Regions from separate parts of the Thermaerobacter litoralis genome, predicted to be linked through region 3. Evidence: riboswitches for the same ligand, from Rfam matches in the RefSeq annotation. Region 3 holds a riboswitch; each other region holds the start of a gene.
The links. A riboswitch is a leader RNA that binds a small molecule or an ion and turns the genes downstream of it on or off. The one in region 3 is predicted to bind S-adenosylmethionine.

Region 1 (9,474 bases), on a different contig from region 3:
GGCGGGGGCGGCCTGGCGCCGCCGGCCGGTCCCTGGCCGGGGCCGGCCGCGGGGCCTGGCGAGCCGGGGGGCGCCGGGAGCGCGGGCCGGCCGGAGGCACTACCGGGCGGGCCGGGGGGCAGCGGTGAAGGCCCGGCCGGCGGCGGCGGGGTTGCGCCCCGGACGGCCGGGGAGGAAGGGGCCCGCGGCACGGCGGCAAGCCCGGCCCCGGGGGTCGGGATCCGGTGGGCGGACCGGCTCTGGGGGTCCCCGGCCGTGGTGACCCTCCTGGAGCTTTTGGGCCGCTGGATCGCGGCCCTGGAGCGGGTGCTGTCCGCGTTGCTCCGGCTGCTGGTCCGGCTGGGGGTGCCCGAGGGATGGCTCGCCTGGTGGTGGGACGACCCCGCCGTGGCCGGTCCCGGCGGCCCGGGGGCCGGTGCTGGGGCGGACGCCGCCCGGGCGGGTGGGGGCGGGGTGGGCGGTGCCGGCGGCGCCGGCCCAGAGGCCGGCGGGGTTGCGCCGGGGCAGGCCGTGGCCCGGCTCGTCATCCCCCGGGCGGGGGTCGACGCCGTCGTCCTCTACGGGACGAGCCGGCCCGTGCTGGCCCGGGGCCCGGGCCTCTACCCCGAGGGCGACCTGCCCGGTCCCGGTGCCCGGGTCGCCATCGCCGCCCACCGGACCACCTACGGCGCCTGGTTCCGCCACCTGGACCGGCTGCGCCCCGGGGACGCCATCGCCCTCTGGTACGGCGGGCGCTGGTACCGCTACCGGGTCGACCGCCTCTTCGCCACCCGCCGGGACGACTGGCCCGCCGTCCTGAACGGGCCGCGGCCCGGGCTCATCCTGACCACCTGCCACCCGCCCGGCTCGTCCCGCCAGCGGCTGGTGGTGTACGCCATCCCGGCCGGCGGCTAGGGACGCCCCACGGCGTCCAGGGCGCCCAGTTCCGCCAAGGTCGCCGCGGCCCGCTGCCGGGCCTCGGCCAGGGGCAGGTCCGAGGGCCCCTCCAGGGCCTGCTCCAGGTCGGCCGCCAGGTCCTCCACCGCCTCGATCCCCACCGACAGCCGCAGGAGCCCGGCGTCGATGCCCAGCCGTTCCCGCAGGGCCGGCGGCATCTCCTTGTGGGTCGTGCTGGCCGGGTGGGTGATCAGGCTCTCCACCCCGCCGAAGCTCTCGGCGAAGAGCACGAGCCCCAGCCGCTCCAGCACCCGGTCCACCTGCCCGGGATCCCGCAGGCGGAAGCTCAGCATGGCCCCGAAGCCGCCCGCCTGCCGGCGGCAGCGGTCGAAGAAGGGGCTGGAGGGCAGCCCCGGGTAGTACACGGCCGCCACGGCGGGATGGGCCGCCAGCCAGTGGGCCAGGGTCAGGGCGTTGGCCTGGGCCCGGGCCATGCGCAGGGCCAGGGTCTTGAGCCCCCGCAAGGCCAGCCAGGCGTCGTGGGGCCCGAGGACGCCGCCGGTCACCGTGCGGATGGAGGCCAGTTCGTCCGCCAGGGCCGGGCTGGCCGCCACCGCGATCCCGGCCACCAGGTCGTTGTGCCCCGCCAGGTACTTGCTGGCGCTGTGGACCACCACATCGGCGCCCCGGGCCAGGGGCCGCTGGAACAGGGGCGTGAACAGGGTGGAGTCGACCACGAGCCAAAGGCGGCGCGCCCGGCAGAGGGCGGCCAGCCCGTCCAGGTCGGCCACCCGCATCAGGGGGTTGGTCGGGCTTTCCACCAGGACGGCCCGGGTCGCCGGCGTCACCGCCGCTGTCACGGCGGCCGCGTCGGTGGTGTCCGCCAGGGTGTAGGCGATGCCCAGGTGGCGGAACAGCTCCTCCAGGACCCGCCAGGTGTGGCCGTACAGGTCTTCCGTGACGACCAGGTGGTCGCCGGGCCGGAACAGGTGGAGGACCGCCGTCAGGGCGGCCATGCCCGAGGCGAAGGCCAGGGCGGCGAAGCCGTCCTCCAAAGAGGCCAGCGCCGCCTCCAGCGCCTCCCGGGTGGGGTTGTGGAGCCGGCTGTAATCCCAGCCGGTGGTCTGGCCGGGCCCGGGGTGCTCGTAGGTGGCGGTCTGGTAGATGGGGACGGCGACGGATCCGGTGCGGGGGTCGCGGCGCACGCCGGCGTGGACCACCTGGGTGGCCGGGTGCAGGGGCCCCGCGGGGCCGGGTTCAACCGGCATGGGGACGCACCTCCTCCCTGGGGGCGGTCGCCGCCGAGGGGCCCGCCGGTTGCGGCGGGGACGCCGGCGAGACCGGGTCGAACCGGGCCCGCAAGCGGCGGACGAACTCGGCCACCGGTTCCGTTTTCCCATAGGAGACGACCACATAGATCCCGGCGATGTAGGGCCGGGCCGCCTCCACCACCGCCTCGGCCAGCTCCAGGCCGACCTCCAGACCCCGGTCCCCGGCCCGGTCGAGGGCCTCGCGGATGGGGGCGGGGATGGTGATCCCCGGCACCTGGTGGTGCAGGTAGTGGGCGTGGCGGCCGCTGTGCAGGGGCATGACGCCCATCACCAGGGGGACCGGGCAACCGCCCAGCCGGTCGAGGACCCGCTCCAGGGGCTCCACCTCGTAGAGGGGCTGGGTCATGACGAAGTCGACCACGCCCACCGCCAGCTTGCGGCGAAAGCGGTCCAGCTCCCGGTCCAGGTCCTCGGCACAGGGGCTCAGGGCGCAGGCGACGGTGAACTCGGCCGGCGCCCCCAGGGCGTTGCCCTGGGGGTCTTCGCCCCGGCGCAGGGCGGCCAGGATCTCCAAAAGGCCGATGGAGTCGACGTCGTACACCGCCGAGGCCCGGCTGGTCCCCAGGCGCGGGTGGTCGCCCGTCAGGGCCAGCACGTTGCGCACGCCCAGGGCGTGGGCGGCCAGCAGGTCCGCCTGCAGGGCCATGAGGTTCCGGTCCCGGGTGGTGCAGTGCATGATGGCGTCGACGCCGGCGCTGCGGACCAGGAGGGCGCCGGCCAGGGCCGCCATGCGCGGCCGGGCCATGGGGCTGTCCCCCACGTTGACGGCGTCGGCCCCGGCGGCGGCCACCGTCCGGGCGTCGGCCAGGAACTTGGTGGCCACCGGCCCGCGGGGCGGGTCCAGCTCGACGCTGATGACGAACCGGCGGCCCAGCTTCTCCCGCAAGGGGGCCGGGCTGCCGCCGGGGGAGGCGGCCGGCGGTTCGGGCCGGGCGGGGCCGGCGACGGTGCCGTTGCCTTGCGGCCCAAGGCCGCCGCGGACCTCGAGCCGCACCGCCCCTGGAAGGGCTTCGGCCGTGGGGGAGGATCCGGCGGGCTCCGCGCCGGGCCAGGGCCGCCCATCCGGGCCGATCCCCTGGGGGGCCCCGCCGCGGGCTTCCAGGCGGGTTCCCAGGCCGGCCCCCAGGCGAGCTCCCAGGCGGGCCCCTAGATGGGCCAGTTCGTCCCCCGTGAAGGCGCCCGCGCCGCCCACCCAGCCGACGCCCAGGAGGAACAGGCCGTCCCACCCACCGGCGGCGCCATGAAGGGCGCCCTCCGCACCATCCCCTGGGCCATCAACAGGATGCAGGTGGCCTGGGGCCCCCGGATCGCCCGGCGCGGCGGGCCCGATGGGACCGCCGGCCGTCCCCAGGGCGACCCACAGGGGACCGCTCCACCCGGCCCGGCGCAGGGCTGCCAGCCAGGGCACGGCCGTCTCCGGCCCGGCGGGCGCCACCACCCCCAGGGCGTCGGGCCAGCCCGCGGCGGCCAGGATCCGGAGCCCCTCCCGCACCCGGTCGGGGGCCGCCTCCGGCCCGGCGCCGTCCGCGTGCCAGAGGACCCCGGCCGGCAGCCGGGACGCCTCCCGGACGGCGACCAGGGCCGCCACCGCCTCCCGGGGATCGGCGGCCTCGATCCAGAACAGGTCGACGCCCCCCGCCAGCAGGCCGGCCACCTGGCACCGGTACGCTTCCTGCAGCGCGCCCGGCTCGGCCGCCTCTCCGCCCGCCGCCGGGGAGCGCCGGGTGGGCCCGGGGCCGAGGAACCCCGCCACCAGGCACGGCTGGCCGGCCAGTTCCCGGGCCGAGCGGGCCAGCTTGGCCGCCTGCAGGTTGATCGCTTCGATCCGGGCCGCCGGCGTCCGGGGAAGCCAGGCCGGGCTGGCCCAGCGGGTGTGGGTCCGGATCAGGCGGGCGCCGGCCCGGAGGGCGGCCAGGTGGACGGCCTCCACCCGCCCCGGCGCGGTGAGGGGCCAGGGGGCCAGCTGCTCCGCCGCCGCGGCCTCCAGGGCGGCCGGTTCGTCCGGGGCTGCTCGCCCGGCGGACCCGCTCGCCCCGCCTGGCCGGGCGGGGCCGAGGAGGCCGGCCTCGAGAGCCAGCGTCCAGCCGGGGTCGCCGTCGGCCAGGGCGGCGCAGGGCAGGAAGGCCCCCAGCGGGCGGAAGGCGACCGCCGCCAGGGGAGCCGGTTCGTCCGTCGCGGGCAGGCCGGCGGCCGTTCCGGCGTGCCGTGGCATGGGTTCCGTCACCCCGATCCTCACCTCCCGTGGCCAGGTCCCTCGCGGGACCGGGTCCACCGCGGTCGCGCGAGGTCCCCGAGCGGCAAAGGAAAAGCCCCTTCCGAAGGAGGAAGGGGCTTGGTCGTCGACTGGGTTCCCCGTTCCCCCTTCTCTCATCTCTCGGCTCCTCTCGGAGCCGCGGGAGTTGGCACCGCACGACGGAGTCGCCGGTTGCCGCGGCGTCATCGGGCCCGTCCCTCGACCGCTCTGGATAAGAGAGGGGTTGGCCGGCAGGCCGGCCGGGTGCGTTGTCAATGGAGATTACGCACAGTATAGCCGGGTTCCGCCAAGGGGGCAACAGGTCAGATGCGATTTCCTTCGTTACAATAGAGGGCGTGGTCGTGGTTTGGAACGAGGGCCGGCGGTGGGGATCACAGCCCCGCGCCAAGGCCCGCGCCGAGACGGGGGAATGGACGGGTGCATCCTACGGACGAACGCAGCCCGGCCCAGGCGCCTGCGGGGGAGGCTGCGAGCCCGGCCGGGACGAGCCCGGCCCCGGCCGCGGGGCCGGCGCCCCAGGGGATGCCGGTGCCGGGAGAGCGGTCCCGCTCCTGGCGCCTTCTCTTGAAGGCCTGGTACCAGGCCAGCCGCCCGCACCTCAAGCCCGTCACCATCATTCCGGTCCTGGTGGGCATCCTGGTGGCGGGCGGGGAGGGCCACTTCGACCCCTGGCTGGCCCTGCTGACCCTGCTGGGCAGCCTGGCGATCCACGCCGGCACCGACATGGCCAACGACTACTTCGACTACATCATGTACGAGGGCGACGCGCCCTTCACCGGCGGCAGCGGCGTGATCCAGGCGGGGTGGCTCAGCCCCGACAGCCTGCGCCGCGGCGCCTGGACCACCTTCGGCTTCGGCGCCCTGGTGGGCGGGTACCTGGCCGCCCGCACGGGCTGGCCGGCCCTGGCCTTCGGCCTCCTGGGCATCGCCAGCGGCCTCTTCTACACGGCGCCGCCCATCCGCTACGGGTACCGCGGCCTGGGCGAGCTCATGGTCGGCCTGAACATGGGGGCCGTGCTGGTGCTGGGGTCCTACTACGTCCAGGCCCGCGGCCTCTCGGTGGAGGCCCTCATCGCCTCCCTGCCCCTGGTCTCCCTGGTGGCGCTGATCCTCTACGCCGAGTCGATCCACGACATCGAGGAGGACCGGGCCACCGGCAAGATGACGGTGGCCGCGCGCCTGGGGGAGACCCGGGCCCTGCGCCTCTACTTCGGCTGGGTGGCCGCCACCGTGGTGCTGATCGTGGTGGGTGTGGCGGCCGGCCGGCTCCCCGCCCTGGTGCTCATCACCTTGATCCCCGCCGCCCGGTGCCTGCGCCAGGCGCCCGCCTTCCTCGCCCGGCCGTACCGGCACCAGGACCTGTACCGGCTGGGCCGGCTCGCCCTGGGGCTGTACAAGGCGGCCGGGGCCTCCCTGGTGGCCGGCTATGCCTGGTGGTGGGTGCGGGCGGCCACCGGCTTCTGAGGCGGGCGGATTCCCAGCCGGTCGCGGTGGGGCCGATGGCGGAGGGGCTTTTCGTTGACGCCGCCAGGCGGCGTCCCGCGCCGCGCTGCGGGGCCCGTTCCCGGCCGGGAAGGCGGCCGGGAAACCGGCCCCGGAAAGGGTCGCTCGATGGGCAAGGGTTCCGGCAGGGATTTCCCCCCGCGTCACGAACCAACGTGGTTGGGGTCGCCGGTGAATGAACGTTCACCCAGAGTTCGCCGGCGGCGCCACCCTTTGCCTTTCAGCCTTGGATTCGGCTCGGATCCGAACGATCAGAGGGATGACACCATTGGCCAGGGAAGCACCCCAGCTGGCGTCCCTTGCGGGACCCGTCAGCCGCGATCTTGACCGGTTGCATGCCCGCGCCCGGGACCACGCCCGGCGCGGGCGCCGCCCGTCGGTGGTCAGCTTCACGGTCGCCGCCGAGGACCTGGATCCCGTCGCCCTCTTTGAAGGGGCGGCCGTCCTCACCCGGGAAAGGGCCCTGTGGTCGGCGCCGGGGGAGGCGATGGACCTGGTGGCCCTGGGGGCCGCCGGCATCCTGGAGACCGGAGCGCCCGGGGGTGGAGCCGGCCTCGCTGCTGCAGCCGCGGGAAGCCATGGGCCCGCGGGGGGCCACGGCCGGGGCCCGGACGGGGACCCGCCCGGCGGCCCGGGTGCCGGTCCCTCCGCCGGCCGCGACCCGGTGGCCGGGTTCGCCCCCGTCGCCGGCGCTGTCCTGCGCGCTGCGGCCGCCGGGCTGGCCGAAGCCTGGCAGGCCCTCTGCGAGGGGGCCCTGGTGGACGCCCCCCACGGCGTTTGGGGCACGGGACCGGTGCTGGTCGGCGGGTTCCGCTTCGACCCCGGCGCCCCGGTCGATCCCCTCTGGACCGGCTTCCCTGCCGCCCGCTTCGTCTTGCCGGAATTGCTGGTGACCCGGATCGGCGGCGCCACCTGGCTGACCTTCAACCGGGTGGTGGTGCCCGACGGCGCGGGCCCCCAGGCGGCGGGAGAGGGGGGCCCGGCCTGGGCCTTCCCCGGCGGCATCCGGCTCACGGTGCCGCCCGCGGCCACCACGGCCGCCGGGGAGCGGGGCCGGCGCTGGCTCTCCTTGCTGGCCGTGGCCGCCGCGGTGGGGCGCCGGCAAGGGGGGTGGACGCCGGCCGGCCCCGGCCCGTCACCGCTGGGGCCGGCGGCGTCCGGCGATTCCCCGGGCGCGGGCGCGGCCGCCCCGCAGGGGAGCCTGCCGCCGGGAACGGCGGGGCGGCAGGCCCCAGGGCCGGTGCGGGCCGAGGCCACGCCCGGGCGGGAGGCCTGGGAGGCCATGGTCCGGGCGGCCCTGGAGGCCATCGCCGCTGGCGAGCTGGAGAAGGTCGTCCTGGCCCGGCGGCTGCACCTGGTGGCCGGCGCGGCCTTCGACCCGGGCACGGCCCTGCGCCGGCTGAAGGCCCGCTATCCGGAGTGCTTCGTCTTTGCCGTGGCGCGGGACCGGGCCGTGTTCCTGGGCGCCACGCCGGAACGGCTGGTCCGGCTGCGGGGCGGCCGGCTGGAGACGGCGGCGGTGGCCGGTTCCACCGGGCGGGGCGATACACCCCAAGCCGACCGGGCCCTGGCCCGGGCCCTGCTGGAGAGCCCCAAGGAACGGGAAGAACACGCCCTGGTCGTCCGCATGCTGCGGGAGACCCTGGCGCCGGTGTGCCGGCGGCTGGAGGTGCCGGACGAGCCCCGGGTGCTCACCCTGGCCAACGTCCAGCACCTTTACACGCCCATCGCCGGCCAGGTGGATGGCGTCACGATCCCCCAACTGGTGGGCCGGCTCCATCCGACGCCGGCCCTGGGCGGCTGGCCGCGGGAGGTGGCCCTGGCGTTCATCCGCCGGTGGGAGGGCGGCAGCCGGGGCTGGTACGCCGGGCCGCTGGGCTGGTTCGACCACCGGGGCGAGGGGGAGATGGCCGTCGCCATCCGCTCCGGGCTGGTGCGAGGGACGGAGGCCTGGCTGTTCGCCGGCTGCGGCGTGGTGGCGGGATCCGATCCCGAGCGGGAGTGGCAGGAGACGCGCCTGAAGCTCCAGCCGCTGGCGGCGGCCCTGGGGGTGGAAGCCGGCGCCGGGGAGGTGGAGCGGGGTGACTGAGCCTTGGGCGGGAACGGTCGCGGCCGGTGCAGGGGGCGCATCCGGCCCTGCTCCTCAGGCGCGCGCCCCGGAAGGCCCAGGGCCGGCGGCGACGGCCACGGGCCGTTCCGGGATCACGGCCCGCGCCGGGGCCGGTGACCTTGCCGGGCAGGGCAGCCCCGCCGGGGGTGGCAGCCTGGGCGGGGCCGGCGGCGCCGCGGCGCCCGACCGGGGACGGACGAACCTGGCCTGGGCCCTGGCCCTCCTGGACGGCCTGGTCCGAGCGGGCGTCGAGCACGTGGTCGTCTGCCCGGGGTCGCGGTCGACGCCGCTGGCCCTGGCCGCGGCGCGCCATCCGGGGGTGCGGCTTTGGGTGCAGCTGGACGAGCGCTCGGCCGGCTTCTTCGCCCTGGGCCTCGGGCGCGCCACGGGCCGGCCGGCCGCCGTCGTCGCCACGTCGGGCACGGCGCCCGCCAACTTCTACCCGGCGGTCATCGAGGCGCGCTACGGCCGGGTGCCGCTGGTGGTCCTGTCGGCCGACCGGCCCCACGAGCTGCGGGAGTTGGGTGCCTCCCAGACCGTCGACCAGACCCACCTCTACGGCCGGCACGCCAAGTGGTTCGCGGACCTGCCCCTGCCCGAGGACGACCCGGCCGTCCAGGCCTACGTCGCCCGGCTGGCTACCCGGGCGGTGGCCGAGGCGCTGGCCGCCCCCGCGGGTCCCGTGCACCTGAACGTGCCCTTCCGGGAGCCCCTGGTGCCGGCCGCAGAGGGGGACGAACCGGCCCGGAGGGGGCCGGCGGCCGCGCCGCCGGGCGGTGCCGTCCCGGCTCCGCGGGCCGCCGTCGAGCCGCGCCTGGCCCCCGCGGCCCTGACGGAGGGCCAGGCCGACGAGCTCTTTGCCCTTCTGGCCGGGGCGCGGCGGGGGCTCATCGTCTGCGGCCCCATGTCACCGGTGCTGCCGCTGGAGCCGGGAGCGGGGCTCGGTGGCGGCGGCGGGGCGCCTGCCAGCGCCCGGGAGGAGCCGCCCCTGGCCGCGTCGGTGCTGCGGCTGGCGGCGCGCCTCGGCCTGCCCGTGCTGGCCGACCCCCTGTCGGGCCTGCGGGGCGGGCATCCGGCCGCTGAGGCCATGGGGCCCGCGACCGGCGGACAGGGCCGCGCCACGCCGCCGGCCGGCACCACGCCGGCGGGCGGCACCGCGGTCGCGGTCAGGCCGGCTGGGACGCTGCCGGTCGCCGGGACCCCGGCGGCCGAGGCGGCCGATGCAGATGCACCGGTCGCTGGCGCACCCGCGGGCGGCGCCACGGGCCGCCCGCCCGCGGCCGCGCCGGTTCCCGGCTCGCCCCTCATCGACGCCTACGACGCCTTCTTGCGGGATCCGGACGTCGCCGCGGCCCTGGAGCCCGACGTGGTCCTCCGGCTGGGCGGGGCGCCGGTGTCCA
Region 2 (9,474 bases), on a different contig from region 3:
AGGGCGACCTCCTCCCCGTCCCGCAGGCCGGCGGCCTCCTCCCGGCGCAGCGCCAGGGTGACGGGCAGGGGCCAGACCACCCCGCTGGCCAGCCGCATGCCCTCGACGACGGCCTCGTAGTCCCGGCGATCCATGAAGCCCGTCAGGGGGCTGAAGGCGCCGGTGGCCAGGAGCTCCAGGTCGGCCGCCGCCAGCTCGTCCAGGGGCAGCTGGCGCAGGCTGGCGGCGCGGGCCTGTGCCTCTTGCCGGGCGGCGCCCTCTAAGACGCGCCAGACCAGGGTGCCGCCGTGGGGTGGAACGGGCCCCGGGACGGCGGGCGCCCCGGGCGGCGCAGCGGCCCGGGCGGCGGAAGCCCCGGCAGGGACGGTGGAAGCCCCGGCAGGGACGGAGGGCGCCCCGGCAGGGACGGCGGGAGCGGCGGCTCCGGCCGCCGCTCGGGACCGCAGGGCAACCCCCAGGGGGCGGCCGTTCCCGGACGAACCGGCACCCTCCCGGGCGGGCCGGCCGGGCTCGCCCGCGCCGGCGACGGCGGCCTTCGCGCCGGCGGCCCCCGCGCCATGGGCGGCGGCCCCGCCGGCGAACGCGGACCCGGCCGCCCCGGCCGCCGGGATGTAGCCGCGTTCTTCCAGCAGGGCGAGGACCCGGCGGGCGCTCTCGGCCACGGTCTCCCGGGCGGTGTCGCAGGTCAGGTCGGGGGCCGCGGGCTCCTCGTAGGGGGCGTCGATCCCGGTGAAATCGCGGATTTCACCGGCCAGGGCCTTGCGGTAGAGGCCCTTGGGGTCCCGCTCCACCAGGACCTCCAGCGGCGCCTGCAGGAACACCTCCAGGTAGTCGCCGATGGTGCGGCGAGCCTGTTCGCGGCTGTGGCGATAGGGGGCGATGACGGCCACCAGGACGATCACGCCGTGGCGGGTCAGGGTGGCCGCCACCCAGGCGGCCCGCTCCACCTGACGTTCCCGGTCGGCGGGGGTGAAGCCCAGGTCACGGCAGAGGGTCTGGCGCAGGACGTCGCCGTCCAGCACCTCCACCGGGAGGCCCCGGGCCCGCAGGCGGGCCGCCACCTCCCGGGCCAGCGTCGACTTTCCGGCCCCTGGAAGGCCGGTAAACCATACGGTGACCCCGCGGTGGGGCAAGGTCGGACACCACCTTTCGGCGATCGATGCCGGTTCCTCAGAGGGCCAGTTCCAGGCTGCGGACGGCGGCCCCGCCGGGCCCCAGATCGAGGACCAGCCGCCGGCCGCCGGCCTCGATGGCCAGGCGGTAGCGGCCGGGGCCGGCCGCCGTCAGCCGCAGGGCCTCCAGGGGCAGGCCCTCCAGGCCCTGGCAGGCCCCGTTGACCTGGGCCAGCTGTTCTTCCAGCCGGCGGCCCGGCGGGGTGCGCCGGTAGACCTCCCCCAGGGCCTGTTCCTCCCGAGGGCCATAGCGGGCGGCGATGCGGCCGCTGGCCAGCACCAGGTGCAGAAGCTCGCCCAGGGCGGGCAAGAGGTCGTCGGGGACGGTCCCCTCCGCCGCCGCCTCCGCCAGGCGGCCGTAGTGCTGGCGAACGGGCTCCCTTTGGGCCTGGGCGGCGACGGCGGACGCTTCCTCCTGGATGATGGCGGCGGTCTCGGGCTGCAGGCGCACCGGCACGGGAATCCCTCCTTGGGCGTTGGGCGGGGATGGGGCGGGGGTGGGGCCTTGGGGCCGGCGGGTCAGGAGCCCTCCGGCCCTTCGCCCTCCAGGTGGCCGTCCAGGTCGTGGCCCAGGATCGCCTCCACCTCGTGCTCGAACCCGCCCGTCTCGATGGGGCAGTGCATGCCGCACTCCTTGGGGGCGTCCTTCTCCCACCACCAGCGGCCGCTGCGGGGGTCGGCGCCCGGTTCCACCGGCCGGGTGCAGGGGGCGCAGCCGATGCTGGTGTAGCCCCGGTCGTAGAGGGCGTGGTAGGGGACGTCGTTCTGGCGGATGTAATCCCACACGTCCTCGTCGCTCCAGTCGGCCAGGGGGTTCAGCTTGACCAGGCCGCCGTGATCGTGGTCGATCTCCACCTTGCGGATGTTGGCCCGGGTCGCCCACTGGGCGCGGCGCAGGCCCGTCACCCAGGCGTCGAGCCCGTCCAACACCCCCTGCAGGGGCAGCACCTTGCGCAGGTGGCAACAGAGCAGGCGCAGGTTCACGTCGCGGTAGAACAGGTTGATCCCGTGGCGGCGGACCATCCGGCCGATCAGCACGGGATCCGGCATCACCACCTCCACGGCGATGCCGTAGTGCTCCCGCACCCGGTCGATCAGCTCGTAGGTCTCCTGGGGCAGCCGGCCGGTGTCCACGGTGACGACCCGGACCTGGGGGTCGATTCGCCACGCCATGTCGATCAGCACGCTGGCCTCAGCCTGAAAGCTGGAGATCAGGGCCAGGCGCCGGTTGCCGAAGCGCTCGAAGGCCCACTCCAAGAGGTCCTCCGGCTCCTTGTCCTCGAAGTGGACGGCCCACTGGCCGGCCTCGTAGTCGTCCATCACGTCCCGGCGGGTCGGCGGGGTGATGCCTGCGGGTTGCAACCAGGCCACCTCCTCTTGTCAAGCGCCCCTGTGCAAGCGCCCCCGTGTCCTTGCAGGGCGAGGGCGCTTCCCCCGTCCTTGCGGCGTGCTTCCCGTGTTCTTGCAAGCGCGCTTGCCCCGTCCTTGCGGCGCGCTTCCCCCGTCCTTGCAAGGGCGCTTCCCCCGTCCTTGCCGAGGGCTCTCCTCCGTCAGCAGAGCGCTTCAGTCGCCGGCCCCGGCGGCGGCCTGGGGCGGGGTTCCCCCCGGCCGCCCCTCCATCACGGCCAGCAGCTCGTCGTCGCCATGGCGGTGGAAGAAGGCCTGGGGCGACTCGCCCGGGCGGCGCCGGGTCAGGTAGAACCCGACCAGCCGCTCCACGTAGCCGGCCAGCTCGCCGGCCGGCACCCGGCGGGCCACCGGCCGGCCGATGGCCGCCTCCGGGCCGAGCCCGCCCCGCAGCAGGATGTCGTAGGCCGGGATCTTCTCGCCCCGTTCGTCCCGGGCCGTGGTCCCCTGGATGCCGATGTCGCCCACCCAGTGCTGGCCGCAGGCGTGGGGGCAACCGTCCAGGTGGATGTGCAGGTCCTCGACCGCCCGGCCGAAGCGGGCTTCCAGCCGCTCCACCAGCCGCACCAGCTGGGGCTTGGTGTCACCCACGGCGTAGTTGCAGTGGGGGTTGCCGGTGCAGGCGATGCTGTGGCCCCGGACCGGGTTGACGTCCAGGGCAAAGCCCAGATCGGCCATGGCCGCCACCACCCGGTCCACGTCGGCGGCCGCCACCCCGGTGATGATCAGGTTCTGCTCCCGGGTAAACCGCACGTCTTCACCGTGGGCTTCGACCAGGTCGGCGACGGCGACCATCTGCTCACCGCTGATGAGCCCCGGGAAGACGGGGAAGCCGATGTAGTACCGCCCCTCCTGCTTCTGGGGATGGATCCCCAGGTGTCCCGTGCGACCGGCGGGCCGGGGTACCTCGGCCAGCGACGGCAGCGGGCGGCCCAGCCGCTCCTCGATGCGGCGGCGGATGGCCTCGGGGCCGTGGTCCTCCACCATGAACTTGAAGCGGGCCTTGGCCCGGTTGGCCCGGTAGGTCAGGTCGAAGCGCCATACGTCCAGCAGCGCCTGGAGGAAGGCGGTCAGGTCCTCGGCCGGGACGAACACGCCCAGGGGGTCGGCCAGCCGCGGGTAGGTGGACAGGCCGCCCCCCACCAGCACGGCGAAGCCCGGCCGGCCGTCGACCACGGTGCCCACCAGGCCCACGTCGTGGATCTCCGGCGCGTTGCACTGGTGGGGGCAGGCCGACAGGGTCCACTTGTGCTTGCGCGGCAGGTCGCTGTACTCGCGGTTGTGGTAGAAGAAGTCCGCCAGCGCCCGCACGTAGGGCCGGGTGTCGAAGAGCTCGCCGGCGTCGATCCCCGCCACCGGGCAGCCGGTGATGTTACGCAGGATGTCGCCGCACGCCCCCGCGGTGGTCAGCCCGTGCTGCCGCAGGAGGTCGAAGATGGCCGGTACGTCCTTGAGCTCGATCCAGTGGATCTGGATGTTCTGGCGGGTCGAGATCTCACCGCTGTTGCGGCCGAAGCGCTGGGAGATCTGGCCGATCACCCTTAGCTGCTGCGGGGTGACGATGCCCCCCGGGATCTTGACCCGCATCATGAAGGTGCCGACCTTGGGCTTGTCGTGGTAGAGCCCCCACCACTGCAGGCGGAGGATGTCGTCCTCCGGCACGTCCTCGTAGTGGGTGGCCGCGAGCCGCGGCAGCTCGTCCAGCAGGTCGAAGGGCAGCTTCTCGTGCTTGACCCGCTCGACGTAGTTGCGCCGGCGGACCTCCTCCCAGGTCAGGGGCCGCCGCTCCCGCCGCGCCCTGCCCGGCCGGTGGCCCGCGGCGGCCGCCGGCGATGCCGGGTCCGGCGAGGGCTCGGTACGGGCCGGGCCGCCGGGCGGGACGGGGCCGGCGGGATGACCGGGACGGGTCGGGTCGGACGGCCGGTTGGAACCGTTCATGGCGGTCACCTCCTGGCGATCTCGGCCGGGGAGCCCAGCGGTGCCGGTTGCTGGTCCCGCGGGGCCCAGGGCGGGTCCTCGGGCGGTGCCGGTTCGTCCGCCCAGGCGGCCACCGGACCGATCACCCACACCGCCGGCGCCTCCACGGCGACCTGGCCGGCGGCCACGGCGCCCAGGGTCGCCCGGACCACCCGCTGCTGGGGCCAGCCGGCCCACTCCACGAAGGCGCAGGGCTCGCCGGGCGGCCGCCCGGCCTCGATCAGGGCCTGGGCGGTCGCCTGGCGGTTCGCCACGCCCATCAACACCACCAGGGTGTCGGCCGCCGCGAGCCGCGCCCAATCCTGGGACGAACCGGCCTGGCAGTGGCCGCTGGCCACGGTGAAGGACGACGCCACCCCGCGCAGGGTCAGGGGGATCCCCGCCAGGGCCGGGGCGGCCACCGCCGAGGTCACGCCGGGCACCACCTGGACGGGGATGCCGCGGCGGCGGAGGGCGGCCAGTTCCTCCCCACCCCGGCCAAAGACCATGGGATCGCCGCCCTTGAGCCGCACCACCACCCGGTGGCGCCGGGCCCGGTCGGCCAGCAGCTCGATGATGGCGTCCTGGCTGCAGGGCGGCGCCGCCTCGCCCGACCCCGCGTGCCGGGGCGCCTTGCCGACGGGGATGCGCTCGGCGCCGGGCCTCACCCGGGCCAGGATGGCCGGCGACACCAGCCGGTCGTAGAGGACGCAGTCGGCCTCGGCCAGCAGCCGGGCGGCCCGCAGGGTGAGGAGCTCGGGGTCACCGGGGCCGGCGCCCACCAGGTAGACGGTGCCGGGGCCGTCCCGGTGCGGCCGGCCGCTCGCCGGCGCCTGCGGCGGATCAGCCGGGGCCGCAGGCGGGGCCGCGGCCGGCGGGGCGGGTTGGATGTGGTTCGCCGCCGCCGCGTCCAGCAGGTCTTCCAGGAGCCGCCGGGCCCCCGGCTCGTCGCCGTGGCGGATCCGCTCGAGCCCCTCAGAGTCCACCATGCGGTACCAGAGGGCCCGGCGCTGCTCTGGATCGGGGATGCGGGCGGTCACCGCCGGGCGCATCGAGCCCAGCAGGGCGACCCAGGCGGCGTACTCGGGCCCCAGCTCCCGGGCCAGCCGGTCCCGCAGCCGGGCGGCCAGCGCCGGGCTCTTGCCGCCCGTGCCGATGGCCACCACCAGGTCCCCCTGGCGGTGGACGGCGGGCAGGATGAAGCTGCAGTGGGGCGGGTCGTCGACGGCGTTGAGCCACAGGTGACGGCGGTCGGCTTCGTCGCGGATCTGCCGGTTGAGGCTGGGATCCTCGGTGGCCGCGATCACCAGCATGAAGCCGTCCAGGTCGCCGGGCCGGTAGTCCCGCCGAATCCAGCGGATCCGGCCCTCGGCCGCCCAGCGGGCCAGGGCCTCGGTGCCGTCTGCGGCGATCAGCGTCACCCGAGCCCCGGCGGCCAGCAGCCCCCGCACCTTGGCCTCCGCTTCGCCGCCTCCGCCCAGCACGACGCACGGCCGGTCCCGCAGGTCGAGCATGACGGGGTAGTAGGGAATGGAACCGGGCGTGATGCCATCCCGTTCCGGAGCCAGCGCATCGGTATGCATCGGTGTTCCTCCCGCCCGCGTCGCTCTCCATCCCGATCCCGGGGGGCCATGGGCTGCGACCGGTGCGCTCTATTCCTTAAAAATACGAGTGAGTTAATTAACTTAGTCTCCATTGAAGGGCGCCGGGCGGCTCGTGTCAAGGTCCTGCAAATTCGGCCATGGCCCGGCAGGAGTTCCCGTCCGGGTCCCGAATAGCAGTTCCCAACGCCCGGGCCGGATCCCGTGGGGGCTCCCACAACCCGGCGCCCGGGCGCCATACAGCCCGACAGCAGCACCCTATCGAGAGTGGCCGAGGGACGGGCCCGATGACGCCACGGCAACCGGCCGCCGGACGGCAGCGGCACGGTGCCAATTCCCGCGGGAGGCGGCTCCCGGGAGATAGGGAAAGGCGAGCCACCCTCTCCCCCTCCCGGAGGGGGTTTTTCATTTCGTGCCGGCCCCTTGGACCCACCGTGGACGCCGGCAGAGGAGGCGAGGATGGATGGCGCTGGCGACGAACCTGGGCTTTCCCCGCATCGGCGCGGGGCGGGAGCTGAAGCAGGCCCTGGAGGCCTACTGGGACGGCCAGATCCCGGCCGGCGAGCTGCTCCGCACGGCGGCCGCCCTGCGCCGCCGCCACTGGGAGCTGCAGCGGCAGGCGGGGATCGACGTGGTGCCGGCCGGGGACTTCTCCCTCTACGACCACGTGCTGGATACCGCCTGCATGGTGGGCGCCGTCCCCGCCCGTTACGGGTGGGATCCGGCGGGCGGCGGCGAGGTCCCGCTGGACGTCTACTTCGCCATGGCCCGGGGGACGCCCGGCCAGGGCGTACCGGCTCTGGAGATGACCAAGTGGTTCGACACCAACTACCACTACATCGTGCCGGAGCTGGCGCCGGACCAGACCTTCCGCCTGGCCTCCCGCAAGGTGGTGGAGGAGTTCCGCGAGGCCCGGGCCCTGGGCTTGGCGGCCCGCCCGGTGCTTCTGGGGCCGGTGAGCTTCCTGCTGCTGGCCAAGGTGCGGGAGGCGGCGGGCGTCCCCTCCGGCGCCCGGCTTGCCCTGCTGGACGGCCTCCTGCCCGTTTACGGGCAGGTGCTGCGGGAGCTCCAGGCCGCCGGGGCCACCTGGGTCCAGCTGGATGAGCCCTTCCTGGCCCTCGACCTGGACGAACCGGCCCGGGCCGCCTTCCGGCGGGCCTACGCCGCGCTGGCCCAGGCGGCCCCCGGCCTGAAGCTGTTCCTGGCCACCTACTTCGAGGGGCTGCGGGACAACCTGGAGCTGGCCCTGAGCCTGCCCGTGCAGGCCCTGCACCTGGACCTGGTGCGGGATCCCGGCCAGCTGGAGCAGGTGCTCGCGGCCGGCGTGCCGCCGACCCTGCACCTCTCCCTGGGAGTGGTCGACGGCCGCAACGTCTGGCGGGCCGACCTGGAGGCGGCCCTGGAGGTCTTGGAGCGGGCCCGGCAGGCGCTGGGGCCCGAGCGGATCTTCGTCGCCCCCTCCTGCTCCCTGCTGCACGTGCCCATCGACCTGGAGCTGGAGACGGCGTTCGACCCGGAGATCAAGGGCTGGCTGGCCTTCGCGAAGCAGAAGCTGGAAGAGGTGGCCGTCCTCACCCGCGCCCTGAACGAAGGCCGGGCGGCGGTTGCCGGCGCCCTGGCCGCCAGCCGGGCGGCGGTGGCGGCCCGCCTTGGCTCGCCGCGGCGGACCCGGCCCGAGGTGCAGGCGCGGCTGGCCCGGCTCGGTCCCGGCGATGCCCGCCGGCGGTCGCCGGCCCCCGAGCGGCGCCAGCGCCAGCGGCAGCGCCTCGGGTTGCCGGTTCTTCCCACCACCACCATCGGGTCGTTCCCCCAGACGCCGGAGCTGCGGCGGCTGCGGGCCCGCTGGCGCCGGGGCGAGATCGACGACGCCACCTACGAGGCGGGCCTGCGGGACGAGATCCGGCGGGTGATCCGGCTGCAGGAGGAGCTGGGGCTAGACGTGCTGGTCCACGGCGAGCCCGAGCGCAACGACATGGTGGAGTACTTCGCCGAGCAGCTGGAGGGCTTCGCCTTCACCCGCCACGGCTGGGTCCAGAGCTACGGCAGCCGCTGCGTCAAGCCGCCCATCCTCTACGGCGACGTGGCCCGGCCCGGCCCCATGACGGTGAAGTGGATCACCTACGCCCAGTCCCTGACGGACCGGCCGGTCAAGGGCATGTTGACGGGGCCCGTCACCATCCTGCAGTGGTCCTTCGTCCGCGACGACCAGCCGCGGGAGGTGACCTGCCGCCAGATCGCCCTGGCCATCCGCGACGAGGTCCAGGACCTGGAGGCGGCGGGGATCCGGGTCATCCAGATCGACGAACCGGCCTTCCGCGAGGCCATGCCCCTGCGCCGGGCGGATCAGCCGGCCTACCTGGCCTGGGCCACCGAGTGCTTCCGCCTGGCCACCGGCGGCGTGGGGGACGAGACCCAGATCCAGACCCACATGTGCTACGCGGAGTTCAACGACATCCTGGACGCCATCGCCGCCCTGGACGCCGACGTGATCCTGATCGAGGCCTCCCGGTCGGGGATGGAGCTGCTGGACGCCTTCGTGGAGCACCGCTACCCCAGCGACATCGGCCCCGGCGTGTACGACATCCACTCGCCCCGGGTGCCGCCGGTGGAGGAGATCAAGGTTCTGCTGCGCAAGGCGGCGGCGGTCCTGGATCCCGGCCAGCTGTGGGTGAACCCCGACTGCGGCCTCAAGACCCGCCGCTATCAGGAGGTGGAACCGGCCCTGCGGCACATGGTCCAGGCGGCCCGGGAGCTGCGGGAGGAGGGGCTGGCGGCCGCGGCGGCCGGCAGCCGGTGACGGCGGCCCCTTGAGCGGGCCGGGCTGTCCCGGTCGGGTTCGTCCGGCGTCCTGGCTTGACAACGATCGACAACGGGCCGGCGACGTTAGCGGTCCAACGGCAAGGCCTTCCCGGTGGGGGAAGGCCTTTTTGTGCAATGGAGTCAACAGGCGCTGGCCAAATGGGTGAACCCTGTCGAATGATTTCAGGTGATTTAGATGGGTTACAGTTTCACGGCGGGCTCGTTCGTGACCATTCTTTTTTGTCCGTGCCCATACCATAAAAAGGTCAAGCCCAACGAATTCCCTAATTACTAAACGTCCATTCAGTCGGTCTGGGGGAGGGGGAGCATGCAGCGCAAGGCACAGGCCCGCCGCTGGCGACGGCCGGTGGCCTGGGTGGCCGGCGTGGCCCTGGTGGTGGCGGTCGCGGGCGTCGGGCTGGAGGGGTGGCGATCGACGGCGCTGGCGGCCGGTCCGCGCCTGCCCGGGTCGGACAAGGTCCTGGAGACGACCCAGGGGCTTCTGGCCACCGGCGGTAACACCGCCCGGGATGCCGCGG
Region 3 (9,474 bases):
GTGGTCACGGCTGGCCAGGCCGTGGGGATCGGCGAAGTGCGTGTGCTCGAGTCCCAGGTCCCGGGCCCGCTGGTTCATCCAGTCGACGAAGGTCTCGACCGAGCCGGCGACGCCCTCGGCGATGGCCACGGCGGCGTCGTTGCCCGACTGGAGCATCAGCCCGTAGAGCAGCTCCTCCAGGGTGCGCTGCTCGCCCAGGGCCAGGTAGAGGCTGGATCCCTCCACGCCGAAGGCGCGCTCGCTGGTGGCGATGACCTGGTGCAGGTCCCCCCGCTCGATGGCCAGCAGGGCGGTCATGATCTTGGTGGTGCTGGCCATGGGCATGCTCTCGTCGGCATTGTGCTCGAACAGGACCTGGCCCGTGGCGGCGTCGATGAGGATCGCGGCCCGGGCGTCGGCCGCGGGGGGACGCTCAGGAGCGCCCTCGGCCGCCTCGGCCCGGGGCAAGCCGCCGGGTGCGCCGCCGGGCCCGGCCATGCCGGGCAGGACGGCCGTCACGGTGCCCAGCACCAGCGTCCACACCAACCACAGGACGAACCCGGCCCGGCGCCGGCCCCGCCTCCGGGGTGCCGCACCGGGCCCCGCCTGCAGCCGCCGCCGCGCGCCGCCCCTCCCCTGCGGCCCGCCGGCCGGCGGCCGGTCATGCCCTCCCGCCAACCCCAATGGCACCTCCTCACCATGCGGAACGGCCCATCCGCGGGGATATCCTTCAGGCTGTTGGCCACCGGGCCCGCCGGTTCCTCCCGGCTCCGGCGCCCTTGCTGACGGTAGATCCTGCCAGCGGCGGCCCGGTTCCCCGCGGGGCGGCGGGACTAGGGCGGGCGGTGGGGAAGCGCTCGAGAACGGCGGGCGGGTTGGATGTCAGCCACGGCCCGCGGCGGCTGACGATGTGGGCCGCCATGGCAGCCGGCCGGCAGGAGCGACGCACGTCGCCCGCATAGACTAAGGGATAACCGGAGCCACCGGGCCGCAGGCCGGGTGGGCCGCCGGCCCCGGTGGCCGGGACCATCGGGAGGTTGGCCCCATGGGCGGGCAGGGACAGCTGGCCATCTCCGTGGAAACCCACCCGTCGGAGTTCCAGCGGGTGCTGGACGAACAGCGGCTGGTCTACACCGTGTTCCGGTCGCGCCAGCGCTGGGTCTTCCTCACCGAGTTCGTGCCCCAGCCGGCGGCGCAGGCCGCGTCCCACTTCGTCCACCAGGTCGTTCTGCCGGAGATGCTGTTGGACCACCTGGACTCCCGCTACGCCGCAGTCGACCCCGACGACCGCCTGGCGGTCTGGAAGCAGAGCCTCCCCCTGCTGACCCAGCCGCCCCTGGCCCGCGGCACCGCGGCCCTGCTCCTGCCGGAACTGATCCAGCACGGGCGGCTGAGCATCCTGGGCTGGTTGCGCTTCCGCGGCGAGCGGTTCCTCCGCAGCCTGGTGGCGGAGCTGGCGCGGACGGGCCTGCAGCAGCTCTGGCTGGAGCGGGCGCTGAAGCAGTTCCTGGGCACCCTGCGGCCACCGGCCGAAGGCCCGGCGGAACTCTGGGTCGAAGGGCAGGGGTCCACTCTGGTGATCCGCGAGCCGGGCGGTCCGCCCCTGTACCGGGAGTTCCTGGAGGGCCACCTGGATCCCCGGGTGCCGCTGGAGAAGGAGGACCTGGCGGTTGGGCTGCTCAAGGCCCTGCGCCCCCGGCGCGTCCGGCTGGAGGGCACCCGCCGCCAGCTGGCCGAGCGGTTGCGGGAGGCCGGGCTCGAGGTGGTGGTGGAACCGGCCGGGGAGGCCGGCGACGGCCCTCGCCGGCCCGACGGCGGGCCCTAGCCGGCCCGACGGCCGTTGAAGGTCACCCGCGGCCGCCCGAGGGCCGAAGAGGCCTGCGGCCATCCGAGGCCCGAGGAGGCTAGCGGCCGCCCGCGGCCGCGGGAGGCCGTCGAGGCTTGAGCCCGGGCCGGCGTCCAGCCGGGTCGGGGCGAAACCCGTCCCGTCGGGTCCACGTCCGGTCCACGTCCGGTACCAGCCTGGTACGAGTCCGGCACACCGCGTCCCAACGACGACGGCGGCGGAGACCCGCCGCCGCGTTCCTTGTGCGATCCCGCGAAGCAACCTGCACCAGAGGCCTGACCGCCGCCCGGGCGGGGCCGCGGTCAGGCCGCCTCGTCCCGCCGGTTCCAGATCCAGGCGGCGCCGACGAGGTAGACCAGCCACTCCACCGGCCACGGTCCGGCGTCGGTCAGGTCCCAGGCGACCCGGGCGGCGGCGGCCATCGCCACCACGGCCACCAGGCGCAAAGGCTGGTGCCACCGCCGCCAGGCCCAGTGGGAGCGCCAGGGCCGCGAGCCGGCACGACGGCGCAGCGCCGTGCCCCGCCACCGGGTTCCCGGAGATCCGGACCGGATCCCGCCGGGCCGCACCACCCCCCGGGCCCGGGGATCCCGGCCCCCGGGCAGCACGCGGAACCGGCGCCGCTGCTCCCGCTCACAATCCGGGCAATAGCGGGCACCCCGCCGGTCCGCCTCAAAGGTGCGCCGGCACCGGTAGCACTGGGCGAGATGCCTGGGGCCCATGCCGCTCCCCCCTGGAGGACCCGCCGGACCCGCCCCAGGGCGCGCCCGGCGGCCCGCTCAACCTTCCCTCAATCTGAGTTTAACCGCCGCCGCGGCCGGATCCTGCCATTCCCTGTCGAAGGCGCCGCCCGGCACCCGGCTTGCCGCCCGGGGCCGGCCGTCCAGGGCGGGCAGGGGCAGCCGGTCGCCGCGCCAGATGGCGATCAGGTCGGCCAGCACGGCGCTGGCCGTGGCCTCGCCGCCGGCCCCCGGCCCGGCGAAGCGCACGGCGCCCACCGGATCCGCCTCGATGAGGATCATATTCTCCACCCCGGCCGCCTGCAGCAGCGGATCGTGGGGTGGCAAGAGCTCCGGCTGCACCGTCAGCCGGGGCGCGGGCCCGGTCCACTCCGCCGTGGCCACCAGCCGCCAGCGGGCCTCCTGGCCGGGGCCGGCGGCGGGCGCCGCCTCCAGGATCCGGCGGAAGGCCGGGTCGTCCAGACCCCGCCGCTCGACGCTCGTCCAGTCCACCGGCTCGCCGGTGACCAGCATCGCCAGGATGGCCAGCTTGCGGGCGGCGTCGCGGCCGGAGAGATCGTCGCTGGGATCGGCCTCCGCGTAGCCCGCGGCCTGGGCCGCCCGCACCGCCTCGTCCAGGCTGGCGCCCTGCTCGACCAGGGTGAGCACGAAGTTGCAGGTGCCGTTCAGCACCGCCCGCAGGCGCCGCACCCGGTTGGCGGCCAGGCACCGCAGCAGCGGCCGGATGATGGGCACGCCCCCGGCCACGGCCCCCTCGAAGGCCAGTTCCACCCCCGACCGGCGGGCGACGGCCACCAGGGGGGCCAGGGACTCAGCCAGCAGGGCCTTGTTGGCCGTGATGACGTGACGCCCGGCCTCCAGGGCCTGGAGCACGTAGCGGCGGGCGGGCTCGACCCCTCCGATCAGCTCGATCACCACGTCGACCTCCGGATCGGCCAAGAGCCGCTCCGGGTCGGTGGTCAGCAGGGCGGGGTCGACGGCGGCGGCCCGCGGTTTATCCGGGTGGCGCACCAGCGCCCCCTTGAGCCGCGGCACGCCGCCCAGCCGCTCGACCAGCCAGGGGGGTGGATCCAGCAGCCGCTGCGCCACGGCGCTGCCCACGGTGCCCAAACCCAGCAGCGCCACCACGGGACCCCTCACGGGCGCCCCTCCCCCACGGCGGCCACCGCGCCGGGCGGGGCCGCCGGCGAGGCGGCCGGTTCCTCCAGCCAGGTCATGACCCGCCGGGCCACACCCGCCGCGTCGACCAGGAAGCTGTCGTGGCCCCAGGGGGCCCGCCAGACGTGCCAGGCGACGTCCTTGCCCGCCCGGCGCAGGGCCCGCACCAGGGGCCGCTGCTCGTCCACCGGGTAGAGCAGGTCCGAGGTGATGCCGAGGACGTAGACCCGGCTCTGCACCCGGCCGGCCGCGGCCTCCAGGCCCCCGCGGTCCCGGCCCACGTCGTGCAGGTCCATGGCCCGGGTCAAGGTCACGTACGTGGCCGGATCGAAGCGGCGCACCAGCTTCTCCCCCTGGTAGTGCAAGTAGCTCTCGATCTGGAACCGGAAGGCTTCAGCGCCGGAACGGGCGGCGGTGGCGTAACCGCCCAGCCGCTCGGCCACCGGATCGGTCCCCGGCGGCACCTCGGCCCGGCCGAAGCGCAGGGCCCACTCCTCGCGACCGCGGTAGGTGGTCATCGCCAGCATGCGGGCCAGCGCCAGTCCCCGGCGCGGCGGCTGCTCGCTGGGGTAATCCCCGCCCTGCCAGGCCGGATCGGCGAAGATGGCCTGGCGCTGGACCTCGTTCCAGGCGATGGCATGGGGCGAGGCGGCGGGCGGAGCGGCCAGCACCGCCACCGCGTCGACCCGGTCGGGATAGGTGAAGGCCCACTCCAGGGCTTGCATGCCGCCCAGCGAGCCGCCCACCACCAGGGCGAGCCGCTGGATGCCCAGGGCGTCCAGCAGGCGGCGCTGGGCGTGGACCATGTCGCGGACGGTGATGGTGGGGAAGCGCCCGCCCCAGGGACCGGCCCCCGGCGCCATGGGGCTGGAAGGCCCGGTCGACCCGTAGCAGCCCCCCAGGACGTTACTGCACAGGACGAACCAGCGGCGGGTGTCGATGGGCTTGCCCGGGCCCACCGCCTCCTCCCACCAGCCCGGGCGGTCGGCGGGGTCGTGGGCGGCGACGTGGGCGTCGCCGGTCAGGGCGTGGCAGATGAGGACGGCGTTCTGCCGCCGGGGATCCCAGCGCCCCCAGGTCTCGAAGGCCAGTTCGACCCGGGGCAGGTGGCCGCCCAGCTCCAGCTGCAGCGGCCCGATGTCCACACGGCCGCGACAGGGGATCACCGCGTCCCCCTCCCTCCCGCGCCCGCTCCCCGAAGGGGTTCCGGATACGAAATTACCCCTCCCGAGAGGGAAGGGCCGAAAGGAGTTCCGGCGCCCTCTCATCTCTCAGGATCCGGCCGGATCCTGCAGGAGTTGGCACCTTACCGGCCGCTGCGGCGCGGCCGGCGGTTGCCGGGCTTCATCGGGCCAGTCCCTCCGCCACTCTGGATAAGAGAGCAGACGCGCTCTGTTGTGGCTGTTGAGAGTGATGCTAGCATGCCCGGGCGGGGAGGTCAACGACCTCCTGGCTCTGGGCTGAAGAGTGTGGGTCCCAGAAGGGAAAGGCGGTTGGCGAGCCAAGGGATTGGTAGCCAGTCCACATCCCGGAGGTGACTCGCACTGGACTTGCCCCGGTTTCGTGGACACCCCGGCACTTGGGGCGTAAGCCCCGGAAAGGGTGATCCCCATGCCGGCCACCAAGCCGCCGGACCCTCCCGAGTTCCGCCGGGGCACGGATGGTGCGCCCCGCACCCATTGAGAGCTGCGGTGGACGCATGGGGTCCGCTGGGGTCGGAAGCGGGTCGCCCGGCTAATGCGGGCCATGGGGCTCTGTGGCGTGCACCGGCGCCGGACCCGGGGGATCACCCGCCGGGATCCCCGCCGCCCGGTCGACCCCCGACCGGCTGCATCGGGAGTTTGTGCCCGATGCCCCCAACCGGATATGGGTGGCAGACCTCACGTAGCATCGATGCCTTCTCCCGTGCCGTGGTGGCTGGGCCATGGGGGGACCGGCCCGTCGCGGAGTTGCTGGTGGACGCCGTTACCATGGCGGTGCGGCGTCGCCGGCCAGGGCCCGCCCTGATCCACCACGCCGACCATGGGGCATAGGACACCTCGTTAGCGTTCACCCGTCGCTTGGAGGCCCTGGGCATCGCCGGATCAATGGGTCCTGTGGGCGATGCGCTGGACAACGCGATGGCGGAGAGTTTCGACGCGCCCCTGCAACGGGAGCTCCTCGACCGCCAAGCCTGGCCCACACGGGATCAACTGCCGCATGGCGATCTTCGAGTACGTCGAAGGGTTCTACAACCGGTAGCGGCGTCCCTCGGCCCTTGGTTCCCTCTCGCCCGACGAGTACGAGGACCGTTGGCAGCAGGAGCGAAAGACTCATTCACAGGAAGGGGTTGTCGCGTAAGCCTCAACCTGTCCACGAAACCGGGTCAACTCCAAAGCGGGTCAACTCCAAAAAGGTGGTCGTCCCGATGGCCAACACCCTTTACCTCAAGCGGGTCGTGGAAGATGTCGTACGTCAGCACCTCGCCCAGCAATTTGGGGTGCCATTCAAGTCCCGGGTACTAAAGCTCGTCGCCGGTGGCACCCACGAATTCGACGCGGTCTCCGACGACGGCAGAGTAGTGGCATCGATCAAGTCCGCTTCGGGCAAGACCTCCGGAGGGAAGAAGCCAGCGGGCAAGATAAACGCAGCGGTAGCCGAGCTATACTACCTCACGCTTATCGACGCTCCCATACGCATCCTCGTTCTGACAAGTGAAGAGTTTTTTGGGATCATGGAGAAGCACCTTCGCGGCAGGCTGGCCCCGGGCATTTCCCTGATGTACGTGCCGCTACCTAATGATGTACGGCAGCGTATGACGGAAATCCAGGCGCTCGCCAGTCAGGAAGTGCAACCAGTACGCCAGCTGGACGGAATGTCCTAAGGCGTCTGACGTTTTCAAAGACGAGCGGCTTTGGGAGCCAATGGCATTACTACACGGGCTGCTAGGGGAGGGGCACCTCGCCGTCGGCCACCGAGGGCCCGATGGACCGGGCGGGCCGCAACCAGGCCGGCACGTAGCTCCACGCCGCCCGCAGGTGGCGGCGGTTCTCCGCCGCCCGAGGATCGTGGCGGGCCACCAGCCCCCAGAAGGCCGGCCCGTGGTGCAGGTGGACCGTGTGGCACAGCTCGTGGATCAGCACGTGCTCGACCAGCTCCGGCGGCAGGAACAGGAGCTTCAGGCTGAGCCGGATGTGACGGGTCGCCGAGCAGCTTCCCCACCGGGTCTTGGGACACCCGACGGACGCACCGGCCAGCCGGAAGCCCCGCTCCCGGGCCAGGGCCTCAAGCCAGGGCAGCAGGGTGGCCCGGGCCCGCCGCGCCAGCCAGGCCCGCAGGGGCGGGGCCCAGGCGGCCGGTCCCCGTTCCAGGGCACCGGCGGGCAGCGTGATCCGGCCCGCCACCGGTACCTCTTGGGGGAGGGCCGCGGCGGCCGGGCCGGCCGGCCAGAACCCGGGGGTCCCCGCCCCGGCGGGGGGCGCCGGCGCCGCGGGCGGTGAGGAGGGCGTCACCGGCCCGCCCGCGGCCGGCCCGGCCGCCGGGGGCCGGCGGGACGGCACGGCCGGCTCCGGGCCGGGCGCGCCCCCCACGAGCCACACCTCGCCCAGGGCCCGCAACCATACCCAGGCCGGCGGGCTCGGCGGGGCGGCCGGTAGACCGGGCGCCGGCTCCGGTGGGGCGTTGCCGCTGCCGCCGGCCCGGCGCGCCTCTTCCTCCAGGCGGCGCCGGGCCCGCTGGATCCACCCCGCGTGCTGGGCGACCACCTGGGGCACCCGGTGGAGCGCATAGCCCCGCGGCACCACGACCACCAGGCCGTCGGCCGGCGAGAGGACCAGCCGCACCCGGCGCGCCCGGGCGCTGACCCGGACGGTGTAGGCGGGCAGGCCGGCGGGCAACCCGGCCGGCTCCGGCCGCCGGCCGGCCTCCCGGGACCGGCCGGGGCCCCGGCCCGGGTCCGCCGCTGGCCTATCCGCCTCCTGGTGCCGGGGGTCCCGGCGTTCCGGCGCCGGCCCCCGGGCCCCAGACCGCCCGCCGCCCGCCGGCGCCCCGCCGGTTCGTCCCCCACCCGCCGCCCTGCCCATCCAACCCCCTCCTCGCCCGTTCCCGCCGGGCCTCGGGCCGGCCCGGCGGGGCGAAGCCCGAGCCGCCGCCGGCCGCGGGCTTCCCGTCAACCATGGTCATGGTTCGCCCGGCCGGTCGCCGCTCCTCCCCGGGCCCCAAAAGGACGCGCCGGCCCGCGCGCCGGCCCGCGCCGGCCCGCGAAAAGGGGCGCCCGGCCCCGAATGGAAGGGCCACCGGATGGCATACATTGGTCCCGGAAGGAACCCGGCCGGTCCCCGACCGGCCGGGCCGGCCCCCTTGAAGGAGGTGCCGTCGTGTCCGACGGGGCTGCACCCGGGCCGGCCACCCGCTCGGTGATCGCCCTGCTGGTCTCGGCCGCCTTGCTGGCGGGCGCCCTGGGACTCCACCTCCGCCGGGCCCAGGAGCCGGTGGCCGGCGTCACCGCGCCGGGGCGGCCCACGGCCGACCGGGTGATCCGCCTGACGGAGTACGCCTATGAACCGGCGGTGATCGAAGTCCGCCAGGGGACCCGGGTGCGGCTGACCCTGATCAACACCGGACGGGAGGAACACGAGCTGGAGATCGGCGGCTACGGCCTGGAGGTGGCCGGACTCCGGCCGGGAACCAGCGTGCGGCTGATCTTCAACGCCGACGTGCCGGGCCGCTTTGAGCTGGCCTGCCACATGCCCGGCCACTACGAGAAGGGGATGCGCGGGGTCCTGGTGGTCCACCCCGCCGACGCCGACCGCTAGGGTCCCGTTGCGGCGCGGGGCCTGCGAGCGCCGGCCCTCGGCCGTGGTATGGTGTTGCCGGGAGGCGACGCCATGCCCGCGAAGGAGTTGTCACCGGCACCCGATCCCGCCCCGGCCGCCCGCGCCCGCAGCCGGGTGCTGGCCGCCCTTCTGGCCGCCGGCGGCGGGCCCGTTTCGGGTGCGGACCTGGCCGGCCGGTTGGGCATCAGCCGCACGGCCCTGTGGAAGCACATCGAATCCCTGCGCCGGGACGGCTGGCCGGTGGAAGGCCGGCCGCACCACGGCTACACCCTCGATCCCGGGGCTGCCCGGGAGCTGGCGGCCCGCCGGTTCGTCCCCGAGCTGCTGGAGGCGCGGCGGCTGGGGTCGCGGCTGGGCCACACCGTCCACTGGTACCCGGAGGTGGGTTCGACCAACGACGTGGCCCGGCGGCTGGCCGAAGGCGGGGCGCCGGAGGGGACCGTCGTGGTCGCCGGCCGCCAGGTGGCCGGCCGCGGCCGCCTGCGCCGCTTTTGGTGGAGCCCGCCCGGCGGGCTGTGGATGTCCCTCATCCTCCGCCCCACCCTTCCCCCCGAGCGGCTGCCCCTGCTGACCCTGGCCGTGGCCACGGCCGTGGCCGAGGCCGTCGAGCTCCTGGCCGGCCGGCCCGTGGCCGTCAAGTGGCCCAACGACGTGCTGGTCGACGACCGCAAGATCGCCGGCATCCTGCTGGAGACCGTCACCCATCCCCACGGCGCCGAGTACGTGGTGGCGGGGATCGGCGTCAACCTGGACGTCCAGGGGGAGCCGGTGCCGGAGGAACTGGCGGACCGGATCACCTGGCTTGGCCGGGAGGCCCCGCAGCCGGTCACGGTCAACGACGTGGCCGAAACCATCCTCCAGCGGCTCGAGGCCCGCTACCTCCAGCTCCACGGTGAGGGCGGCGAACCGGTCCTGGCCGCCTGGCGCAGTCGGGCCG

Region 1: it holds a riboswitch for S-adenosylmethionine, as region 3 does, so the genes downstream of both, ACYQ02_RS06915 (methylenetetrahydrofolate reductase) here and metX (homoserine O-acetyltransferase MetX) in region 3, are expected to answer to the same signal.
Region 2: it holds a riboswitch for S-adenosylmethionine, as region 3 does, so the genes downstream of both, metE (5-methyltetrahydropteroyltriglutamate--homocysteine S-methyltransferase) here and metX (homoserine O-acetyltransferase MetX) in region 3, are expected to answer to the same signal.

Annotation. Positions count from the first base shown of each region.
Region 1 covers NZ_BAAIES010000008.1:401,297-410,770, reverse strand. Annotated here, with positions in the region: gene ACYQ02_RS06925 (class E sortase) at 1-894, shown strand, start outside; gene ACYQ02_RS06920 (trans-sulfuration enzyme family protein) at 891-2,144, opposite strand; gene ACYQ02_RS06915 (methylenetetrahydrofolate reductase) at 2,134-4,431, opposite strand; SAM riboswitch class I at 4,572-4,679, opposite strand; gene menA (1,4-dihydroxy-2-naphthoate octaprenyltransferase) at 4,879-5,925, shown strand; gene ACYQ02_RS06905 (isochorismate synthase) at 6,224-8,053, shown strand; gene menD (2-succinyl-5-enolpyruvyl-6-hydroxy-3-cyclohexene-1-carboxylic-acid synthase) at 8,046-9,474, shown strand, end outside.
Region 2 covers NZ_BAAIES010000008.1:412,222-421,695, reverse strand. Annotated here, with positions in the region: gene cysC (adenylyl-sulfate kinase) at 1-1,133, opposite strand, end outside; gene ACYQ02_RS06955 (hypothetical protein) at 1,171-1,629, opposite strand; gene ACYQ02_RS06950 (phosphoadenylyl-sulfate reductase) at 1,692-2,534, opposite strand; gene ACYQ02_RS06945 (nitrite/sulfite reductase) at 2,736-4,517, opposite strand; gene cysG (siroheme synthase CysG) at 4,523-6,118, opposite strand; SAM riboswitch class I at 6,392-6,503, shown strand; gene metE (5-methyltetrahydropteroyltriglutamate--homocysteine S-methyltransferase) at 6,600-8,933, shown strand; gene ACYQ02_RS06930 (carboxypeptidase-like regulatory domain-containing protein) at 9,264-9,474, shown strand, end outside.
Region 3 covers NZ_BAAIES010000005.1:174,326-183,799, forward strand. Annotated here, with positions in the region: gene ACYQ02_RS04235 (D-alanyl-D-alanine carboxypeptidase family protein) at 1-657, opposite strand, end outside; gene ACYQ02_RS04240 (hypothetical protein) at 1,025-1,804, shown strand; gene ACYQ02_RS04245 (hypothetical protein) at 2,128-2,547, opposite strand; gene ACYQ02_RS04250 (homoserine dehydrogenase) at 2,605-3,705, opposite strand; gene metX (homoserine O-acetyltransferase MetX) at 3,702-4,889, opposite strand; SAM riboswitch class I at 4,985-5,103, opposite strand; gene ACYQ02_RS04260 (helix-turn-helix domain-containing protein) at 5,410-5,730, shown strand; gene ACYQ02_RS04265 (hypothetical protein) at 6,131-6,586, shown strand; gene ACYQ02_RS04270 (M48 metallopeptidase family protein) at 6,648-7,784, opposite strand; gene ACYQ02_RS04275 (cupredoxin domain-containing protein) at 8,079-8,516, shown strand; gene ACYQ02_RS04280 (biotin--[acetyl-CoA-carboxylase] ligase) at 8,589-9,474, shown strand, end outside.